2 regions of the Cellulosimicrobium sp. NPDC055967 genome follow, and region 1 is predicted to be linked to the other one. Evidence: riboswitches for the same ligand, from Rfam matches in the RefSeq annotation. Region 1 holds a riboswitch; the other holds the start of a gene.
The links. A riboswitch is a leader RNA that binds a small molecule or an ion and turns the genes downstream of it on or off. The one in region 1 is predicted to bind S-adenosylmethionine.
Positions count from the first base shown of each region.

Region 2: it holds a riboswitch for S-adenosylmethionine, as region 1 does, so the genes downstream of both, ACFC2L_RS02340 (aminotransferase class V-fold PLP-dependent enzyme) here and ACFC2L_RS14665 (hypothetical protein) in region 1, are expected to answer to the same signal.

Region 1 covers NZ_JBHJYJ010000011.1:78,218-82,641, forward strand. The annotation lists gene ACFC2L_RS14660 (hypothetical protein) at 1-574, shown strand, start outside; SAM riboswitch class IV at 586-701, shown strand; gene ACFC2L_RS14665 (hypothetical protein) at 768-1,373, shown strand; gene ACFC2L_RS14670 (NERD domain-containing protein) at 1,370-3,121, shown strand; gene ACFC2L_RS14675 (3'-5' exonuclease) at 3,149-4,424, opposite strand, start outside.
Region 2 covers NZ_JBHJYJ010000001.1:548,814-553,237, forward strand. The annotation lists gene ACFC2L_RS02325 (GNAT family N-acetyltransferase) at 1-559, opposite strand, end outside; gene ACFC2L_RS02330 (CsbD family protein) at 651-824, shown strand; gene ACFC2L_RS02335 (GNAT family N-acetyltransferase) at 935-1,582, opposite strand; gene ACFC2L_RS02340 (aminotransferase class V-fold PLP-dependent enzyme) at 1,774-3,210, opposite strand; SAM riboswitch class IV at 3,246-3,361, opposite strand; gene ACFC2L_RS02345 (hypothetical protein) at 3,407-3,988, opposite strand; gene ACFC2L_RS02350 (rhodanese-like domain-containing protein) at 4,254-4,424, shown strand, end outside.

The DNA.
Region 1 (4,424 bases):
GCACCGGCATCTCCTCGCGCGGGAGGTTCCGCCCACGCTGCGGGTGTGGGACGTCGTCCCGTACGCGGGCGAGGAGTTCTTCTGCGACGTGCCCGCCGGGTACGCGCGCTACTACGGGACGACTGTCAGCTACACGCAGACGTCGGGGTTCTACTACGGGCGGCCGTCGTTCGTCCTCACCGGCCTTGCCGTGACGGCGATCGCCAACGCCGCCGAGCGCAGCGCCGCCCAGGCGCAGGCCCGAGAGCAGTGGCGTGAGCGCTGCGTCTCCCGGCTCGTCGTGAGCAACCACCGGCTGCTGGTCCAGGTGCATGGGCGATGGCTGTCGTTCGACTACTCCGCGATGACGGCGGTGTTCCCCGAACCCGGCGGGTGGGCCCTCGTCTGCCAGTTCTCCTCGACCGAGCCGCTCTTGCTCACCGGCGACCACGCCCCCTTCGCCGCGGTGATGACCCTGTACAGGACGCACGGTGAGCAGGCGCTGAGAGATCACCCCGGTCTGGAGCCGCTCCGGCCGGTGCACGGCCCGGCCAGCCCGGGGAGCGAGGTTGCGTCCGATCAGCGGGTGAGGTAGACATCTGCCCAGGTCACGAGTGACCGGCGAGACGCCCTCCGCGTGCCGGTCCGGCAACCGCGCCCCTCGCGCACGGTGCCCCAGGAGGAAGACCGGCCCTGGCCGAACGGTCAGGGAAGTGCGAGGTCGACGTCCGCCTCGGTGCGTTGCTGCGCGCCCGGGTGCCGTCGGCCCTGACCGAAGGGCTGCTCCGATGAACCCGACCCCGACCATGACCCTGTGGGTCCGTACCGACGACCCGTGCCAGCTGCTCGTGAGCGACGAGGGGCACCTCGTGTGCCCGGTCCACACCGGGCACCCGCGCCCGGTCCCGTCGCGCGGGTGCTCGTTCAACCCGTTCCTGCGTCTCTGCCACGTCTGCCTGAGCGAACGCGTCCAGATGACGAGCCGCTTCCACATCGAGCGGCGCGTGTGCGACGCGTGCCAGAAGATCGACGCCGCGATCGCCACGTCGCTCGGTGCCGAACCCCTGACCGGGATCACGCAGGACCACCAGACGCTGCGGCGCATGGAGGCCTACGTCACGCTCGTGTTCCCGACGCGGTGGCGGCGCGCGCGCGAGAGCGGCCTCGGCGTCGTCGAGCTCGACACGAACGCACCGTTCTGGGACAGGAAGCCCGACCGCCGGGTCGAGCCCCAGCCACCCATGACGGTGCGGCACTTTGCGCGACTCGACCACTGGCGCACCCGCGGTGGCGGCGGGCCGGACTCCGTGTCCCGCCGCGCCGCGTTCCTCGCGTGGGCACGGGCCGTGCACCCCGCGAGCCCCGTGGCCGTCGCAGCGGGTGAAATCCCGTGACGCGGGAGACCGCAGGTCGTCAGACCCGTGACGTCGTCGGCACGGTGCGGTACGAACGGCACATGCCGCTCGCGTTCCCGCCCGACCCGACGTTCCCCGACGACGGCGGCGCCGAGCGCGCCGTGTGGGACGCGCTGCGCGAACAGCTCCCCGACGACGTCGTGCTGTTCCACGGGGTGCACGTGCAGGAGGACGAGCAGGAGTACGAGATCGACGTCCTCGTCGCCTGGCCAGGGGTCGGGCTCGCCGCGATCGAGGTCAAGGGCGGGCACATCGACCGGGTCGACGGCACCTGGTTCCAGGGCAACGGTCCCCGGCGGCACCGCATCGACCCGGTGCGCCAGGTCCAGGGTGCTCGGCACGCGCTGCAGGCCCTGCTGCGCCGTCGCGACCTGTGGGCCGCAGAGGCGCGCACCGCGCACCTCGTGGCGTTCCCGCACCGGTACGTCCCGCGCGACTGGGAGACGGTCGACCTTCCGCGGGACATGCTCGTGGACCGCGGCGACCTGGAGCGGTCGGGCGGCGTCGCCGAGCGGGTGAAGCGCGCCGTCGAGCGGCACGGCCAGGGCCATGCCGGGCTCGCGGTCGACGACGTCCCCGCCCTCGTGGACTCGCTCGCCGGTGGCTTCCCCAGCCAGACGGAGCACCTGTCGCTCGCCCTGGAGCACGAGACGCGCCTGGAGCAGATGACCCGCGACCAGGCCCGCGTGCTCGACGCGCTCTCCGAGGTGCGCCGGATGAGGGTCGTCGGCGGCGCGGGGGCGGGCAAGACGTGGCTCGCGCTCGAGCAGGCGCGCCGGCGTGCGCGGGCGGGTGAGCGCGTCGCCCTGCTCTGCTACTCGCGGGGGCTCGGGCGCTACCTCGAACGCGTCACCCAGACGTGGCCGGCGCGCGACCGTCCCGCCTACGTGGGACTGTTCCACGACCTGCCGCTGAGCTGGGGCGCCGAGCGCGGCGCCGACGACGACCCGGACTACTGGGAGCGGCACCTGCCGACCGAGCTCGGCCGGCTCGCGGGCGAGCGTCCGTCGACGGACCTGTTCGACGCCGTCGTCGTGGACGAGGCGCAGGACTTCGGCGACCTCTGGTGGCCGTCGCTCCTGCGGTGCCTGCGCGACCCGGACGAGGGAGGCCTCTACGTCTTCCTCGACGACGCGCAACGGGTCTTCCCCCGCGCCGCCGACGTACCGCTCCAGCTCGTCCCCGTGACACTGCGCGAGAACCTGCGCTCCACGAAGCAGATCGCCCAGGTGTTCGGCGCGCTCTCACCCGACACCCTCACCCCACGAGGGATGAACGGCCCCCGCGTACGGATCGTCGACGTGCCCGCCGCCGCAGCCGTGGAAGCCGCCGACGACGCCGTCGAAGCGCTGCTCGACGAAGGGTGGAACCCCGGCCAGGTCGCGCTCCTGGCCACGGGCCGGCGCCACCCCGCCCAGGTCAACGAGGTCACCCTCGGCGGGTACGCCGCCTACTGGGACGCGTTCTTCGCGGAGGACGACGTGTTCTTCGGGCACGTCCTCGGGTTCAAGGGCCTCGAACGCCCTGCGGTCGTCCTGTCCGTCAACGGCGTGCGGGACGAGGCGCGAGCCCGCGAGATGCTCTACACCGGCCTGTCACGCGCCCGCTCGCTGCTCGTCGTCGTCGGCGACCGGTCGTGGATCGAGGGCGTCGGGGGAGAGGCCGTGCGACGACGGCTCACGGAAGCGGAGGCCTGGGCACCCGTCGGGTCGGGGGCGGACGCCTGACGGCGCCCGCCCCCGGCCGGGAAACGGTCAGGAGACGGTTGCCGCCTCGGCGTGGGCGGGGAGCAGGTCGCTGCGGCGACCGTTCCACAGGACTACCAGCTCGTCGCGTGCACGGGTCGCCGCGACGTAGAGCAGGGACCTCTCGCGCAGCTCGCCGTCGGCGCGATCGGCCTCCGGCAGGGCCGACAACCCGTAGCCCCAGCCCTGCTCGTCCGACGAGACGCCGAACAGGATGACGCGCTTGAACTCCATGCCCTTGGAGCGGTGCATGGTCATGACGAGCACGCTCCCGGTCCCGGTCGCGGCGTCGTCCTGGATGAACTTCGCCTTGACGCCGCGCTCGCTCAGCGCGTGGACGACCTTGTCGCCGGTGTTCTTGGTGCGGACGAGCACGCCGATCGTCTCGGGGGCGTCCCCGGCGTCGCGCCAGCCGCGGACGAGCTCGGCAGCCTGTTCGTACTCGTCGAGGAGCGAGGACGCCCGGACCTCTCGGGGCGCGGGCCCGGACCGCGCGGATCGGTAGCCGGTGGCGGCCGCGTCTCCCGCCTCCATGTCGATCCAGTCCTCCCCGGCCAGCACGCCGACGGCGTAGCGCAGCACCTGTGCGGTCGTGCGGTAGTTGAGGGTGAGGCGCCGGGACCTGCCGACGATGTTGATCCCGTACCGGGACAGCACGACCTTCTGCCCGTAGATGCGCTGCTGCGAGTCCTCGGCGAGGAAGAGGTCGTCCGGTCCCTGGGCGACGAGTGCCCGCAGGAAGACGAGGCGGGCGGGTGCGAGGTCCTGCGCCTCGTCGACGAGGACGTGGTCCGCGACGCGCGGCACCCCGGCCGCGGCCTGGGCGTCGAGGTGCGTCGCGGCGACCATCGCCTTCTCGTCCCAGTCGGTCGATCCCGCGGCGTCCGCGGACGCGCGGTAGGCCTCGACGACGCGCCACACGGCCATGCGCTGGACCCTGCTCAGCGCGACGCCGCGTCCCGGGCGACGGACGCGCAGGTACTCGTCCCGTGTCGTGATGCGGTGGGGGACGACGATCGTCGTGTACTCGGCCTGGAGGAACGCCTGGCTCCGCAGCTCAGGTGCGAGGTCGGCGCCGACGGACGCGAGTGCCGCCTCCCACCGGGCGGCCGGGGTGAGGTCGAGGACGTAGGGCGAGCGCGGGCCGAGGACGGACGCGACCGTCTCGCCCCAGGCGGCCGACGCGACGTGGACGTCCTCGGCCTTCGCGATCACGCGGCGGGAGAGCGCGTCGACACCGGCGACGTACACCCCGGGGTCCCCGAGGTTCTTCGCGATCGGGAGC
Region 2 (4,424 bases), on a different contig from region 1:
CGTCGAGGAGGATCGAGAAGTAGGCCGTGTCCTGGCGCGACCCGTCGGGCGCGACACGGTGGCTGCGGAGCACGCCCTCGGGCACGGCGCCCAGGCGCCGGATCGCCCCGATCGAGCGGCTGTTGCGCGCGTCGGCCCGCAGCGCGACGCGCGCGACGCCGAGGTCCTCGAACGCGTGCCGCAGCAGCAGGTACTTGCACGCCGGGTTCGTCACGCCGCCCCACCACTCGCGCGCGTAGAACGTCGAGCCGAGCTCGATCCGGCCCTGGGAGGGCACCCACTCGTAGAGGGACGTCGACCCGCGGACGACGTCGGCGCCGTCGGGCGCGCCGTCCGACGCGGCACTCGACCCCGAGCCGACGACCGCGAACGCGAGCCGGCCGGGGGCGGCGACGGCGTCGCTGACGTACCGGGTCATCGCGTCCGTCCCGCTCGGCACGCGGCTGGACATGCCGGCCCAGATGCCGTCGTCGACGAGCGCGCCGAGCGCGGGAGCGTGGCTGTCGTCGAGCGGGACGAGGCGGACGCCGAAGCCTTCGAGGGTGGTCTCGTGCTGCACCCGCACATCCCACCACACCGTGGGTACCCGACCGCGTGCGAGCGAACGGGGCCGTGCCTACGGTCGACGAGTACCGACGAGAGGAGCAGTCATGGGACTCGGAGACAAGGCCAAGCACGCCGCCGAGGAGGCGGGCGGCAAGCTCAAGGAGGGCGCGGGCAAGCTCACGGACAACGAGCGGCTCGAGGCCGAGGGCAAGAAGGACCAGGCGAAGGCCGACGTCAAGCAGGCGGGCGACGACGTCAAGGACGCGTTCGACCGCTAGTCCCTGCCCCTGACCTGCTCGCGAGGGCCCCGCTCCGGCGGGGCCCTCGCGGCGTCCCGGGTCCGCCCGGTCCCGGGACCGCCGTCCGGCACGGGCGTCCGGCGACGGGCCTACGACGCGGCGAGCGGCAGCGAGGCCACCGGGTGCGCCGGGGCGAGCACGGGCACGACGCGCGGCGCGTTGATCCGCTCCAGGAGACCGACCTCGACGGTGGGCCACTCGGGCGCGAGGATCGAGAACATCACGGAGTCGGCGCGCGTCCCGTCCGGCGCGGTGCGGTGGCCGCGCATGACGCCCTCCTCGTACGCCCCGAGCCGGCGCATGGCCCCGAGCGAGCGGGTGTTGCGCGTGTCGACGCGGAAGCCGACGCGGTGCACGTCCCACGTCTCGAACGCGTGCCGCAGCAGCAGCCACTTGGTCACGGGGTTGACGAGGCTCCCCCACGTCGAGCGGGCGTAGAACGTCCGGCCGACCTCGACCCGGCGGTCGACGAGCGACAGGTCGCGGAACGCCGTGCTGCCGAGCACGTCGCCCGGGGCCCCGTCGGGGCCGGTGGCGCGCACGACGAAGCCCGTCAGGTCGGGCGCGGCGCGCGTCGCGGCCACCAGCTCGGCCATCCCCGCGACCCCGAAGGGCATGGGGATGCTCATGCCTGACCACATCGCCTCGTCGACGAGGCCGGCCAGTGTCTCAGCGTGCTCCAGGGCCAGCGGTTCCAGGCGGAATCCGTGCCCCGAGAGGACGACGTCGTGCAGCACAGCGCATATCAGAGCACACGCGGACGACGCCGCCAAGAGGCTCCGGCAACACGGTGGACAACGCTCGTCGACGGCCTGGTGAACGGACGCCCGAGCGCCCGCGAGAGAGCGACGCCCGGCCGAGGTAGCGACCTCCGGTGCCTCGACAGGGCTGCACGTCGCTACCTCGGCGGGAGGTCGCTATCTCGCGGTCATGCGGCGGGGCCGCACCCCGCCGCGTCGGCGAGGAAGCCCGCCGCGGCGGTGGCGAAGAGGCCTTCCAGGCCCGAGCCCGCCGGTACCGGGCGCGGGTCGTCGGCGACGGCCCAGCAGCCGTCGACGACCTCGTAGCGCGTCGCCGGGCCCTGTTCCACGTACGACCGCACGGCCTCGACGAGGCGGACGACGTCCGCGCCCGTCGTCCCGACGCCGACGGACGCGCGGATCGCGCCCGCGTCGTACCCGAGGCGTGCGAGCAGCGGGTGGGCGCAGAAGCGACCGTCGCGCACGCCGATGCCGTGCTCGGCGGAGAGGTACGCGGCGACGAGGCCCGGGTCGTGACCCTCGACGGAGAACGTGACGACGCCGACCGGGTCGACGGCGTCCTCCCAGACCCGCACGACGCGCACGCCCGGGACCGCCTCGAGGCCCGCGACGAGCGCGGCGCGGAGCGTCGCCTCGTGGGCGTGGAGGTCGGCCGGGTCGAGCGCCGCGAGCGCGTCGCACGCGGCCGCGAGCGCGGCGGCGCCCACGACGTTCGGCGACCCGGCCTCGTGGCGCGCGGGCGCCGTCTGCCACTGCGTGCCGGTGACGGCGACCTGCCGCACCGCGCCGCCCCCGGCGAGGTAGGGGGTCCCCGCGTCGAGCCAGTCGCGGCGGCCCACGAGCGCGCCCGCGCCGAACGGCGCGTACGTCTTGTGGCCGGAGAACGCGACGTAGTCGACCCCGGAGTCCGCGAGGGAGAACCCGCGGTGCGGGACGAGCTGGGCGCCGTCGAGGACGACGCGCGCCCCGGCGTCGTGCGCGACCCGCACGACGTCCGCGACGGGCAGCGACTCGCCCGTGACGTTCGACGCACCGGTCACGGCGACGAGCGCGTACGGGAAGCGCGCGAGCTCGGTGCGCAGGCCGGACAACGTCTCCGCGACGGACGCGCCGCCGGCGAGGACCGTCGCGCCGCCAGCACGCTGCCACGGCAGCAGGTTCGCGTGGTGCTCGACGTCGAGGACGAGCACGCGCCCGGGCGTCCCGTCCGCGTTCGCCGGGACGCAGCCCGCGAGCAGGTTGAGCGAGTCGGTCGTGTTGCGTGTGACGACGGTGACGTCGTCGGCGCGCGCGCCGACGAACGCGCCGATCGCGCGGCGCGACGCCTCGTAGAGCGCGGTCGAGACCTGCGACAGGTACCCGGCGCCGCGGTGCACGCTCGCGTAGAGCGGCAGCACCTCGGTCACGCGGTCCGCGACGGAGCGCAGCGCCGGGGCCGACGCCGCGACGTCGAGGTTCGCGTACGGGACGCTGCGGCCGTCGACGAGCGGCACGAGCGTGTCCGCGCCGACGACGGGCAGAAGCGCGGGCGCGCCGGCGACCGCCGCGAGGTCAGGCGCCGTCGGGAGGTCGGTCGGACACGAGACGTCGGCGAGAGCGGTCATGGCACAGTCCTCCGAGGGCGGTCCGGGGACGGTGATCCCCGCGCTTGCCACGCGCCGGTCGGCGTGCGGCCTGGTCGTCACCCGGGGCACCCCGCCGCGAGAGGAGGGTTGCCGGCCAGCAAACCGGGGTTTCACGCTGGCACTCATGACCTGCGTCCCAGCATGTGCGCGGCGGCCCGGGCGTGTCAACCGGTGGTCAAGGCGTCTCGGATGGCGGGACACAGCTCACGGGCAGGTCGAGGCGCCAGCCGGACTCGTCGACCTCGAACGCGTCGAGCACCTCGCCGGTCCGCGCGTCGAGCACGACGACGGAGTCGGGCGGCCAGTCCGCGGGTTCTCCGAGCGCGCCGTACGGGACGCCCTGGAGCCTCGTCCCGTTCACGAACGCCTCGACCGGCTCCCCCGACCGCGTGCTCACCAGGACCACCTCGGGGTGGGCGTCGGCGTACGCGTCGCAGGCTGCGCCGTCGCCGTCGCCGCTCCACCACCCCTCGTACCCACCGACGGCGAGCTCTGCGAGGTCGACCGGCTCGCCCCCGGTCGCCACGTCGGCGGGCACCGGTCGGGGCGATGGCGGCGGCGCGGAGCCGACGTCCGGCTCGACCAGGACGATGCGCGCCCTCCCGTGGGCGTCGAGGACGTCGTCCTCCGCGAGACGGACGCTCGCCACGCGCGGCGGCGGCTCCTCGTCGCCGGTCGCCACCCAGAGCCAGGCGCCCGCGGCGACGACGCCCGCCACCACGACCGCACCCAGAACCCGTCCCCGGCCGGTCCGCATCCGGTTCCCCCCTGCCCGTCGTCCTGCCCCCGGGACCCCCGCCCGGGCGCGCTGCCACGCTAGCGCGACCGTCCGACGTCGGGCACCTCGCTCGGGGCCGCTCGCCGAGACAGGCGTTCCGCGCGTCGGACGCGTGGCGTACGATCCGTGCCAACCATCCGGAGCGGCCGAGTGACGTGGCACGTCGACGCCGCAGCAACCCCCCGGTCCGTCGCGAGGCGGCCGGGCGCAGGGTGCTACTGCCACGATCGATGGAGGAGGACTCATGAGCGACCGGTCCCAGCAGACGTCGGCCGTACCCGACGCCCGACCCGCCGTCGGCTACGCCGGCGACATCACCCCGCAGCAGGCGTGGGACCTGCTGACGAGCGACGAGCGCGCGGTGCTCGTCGACGTCCGCACCGAGGGCGAGTGGCGCACGATCGGCGTGCCCGAC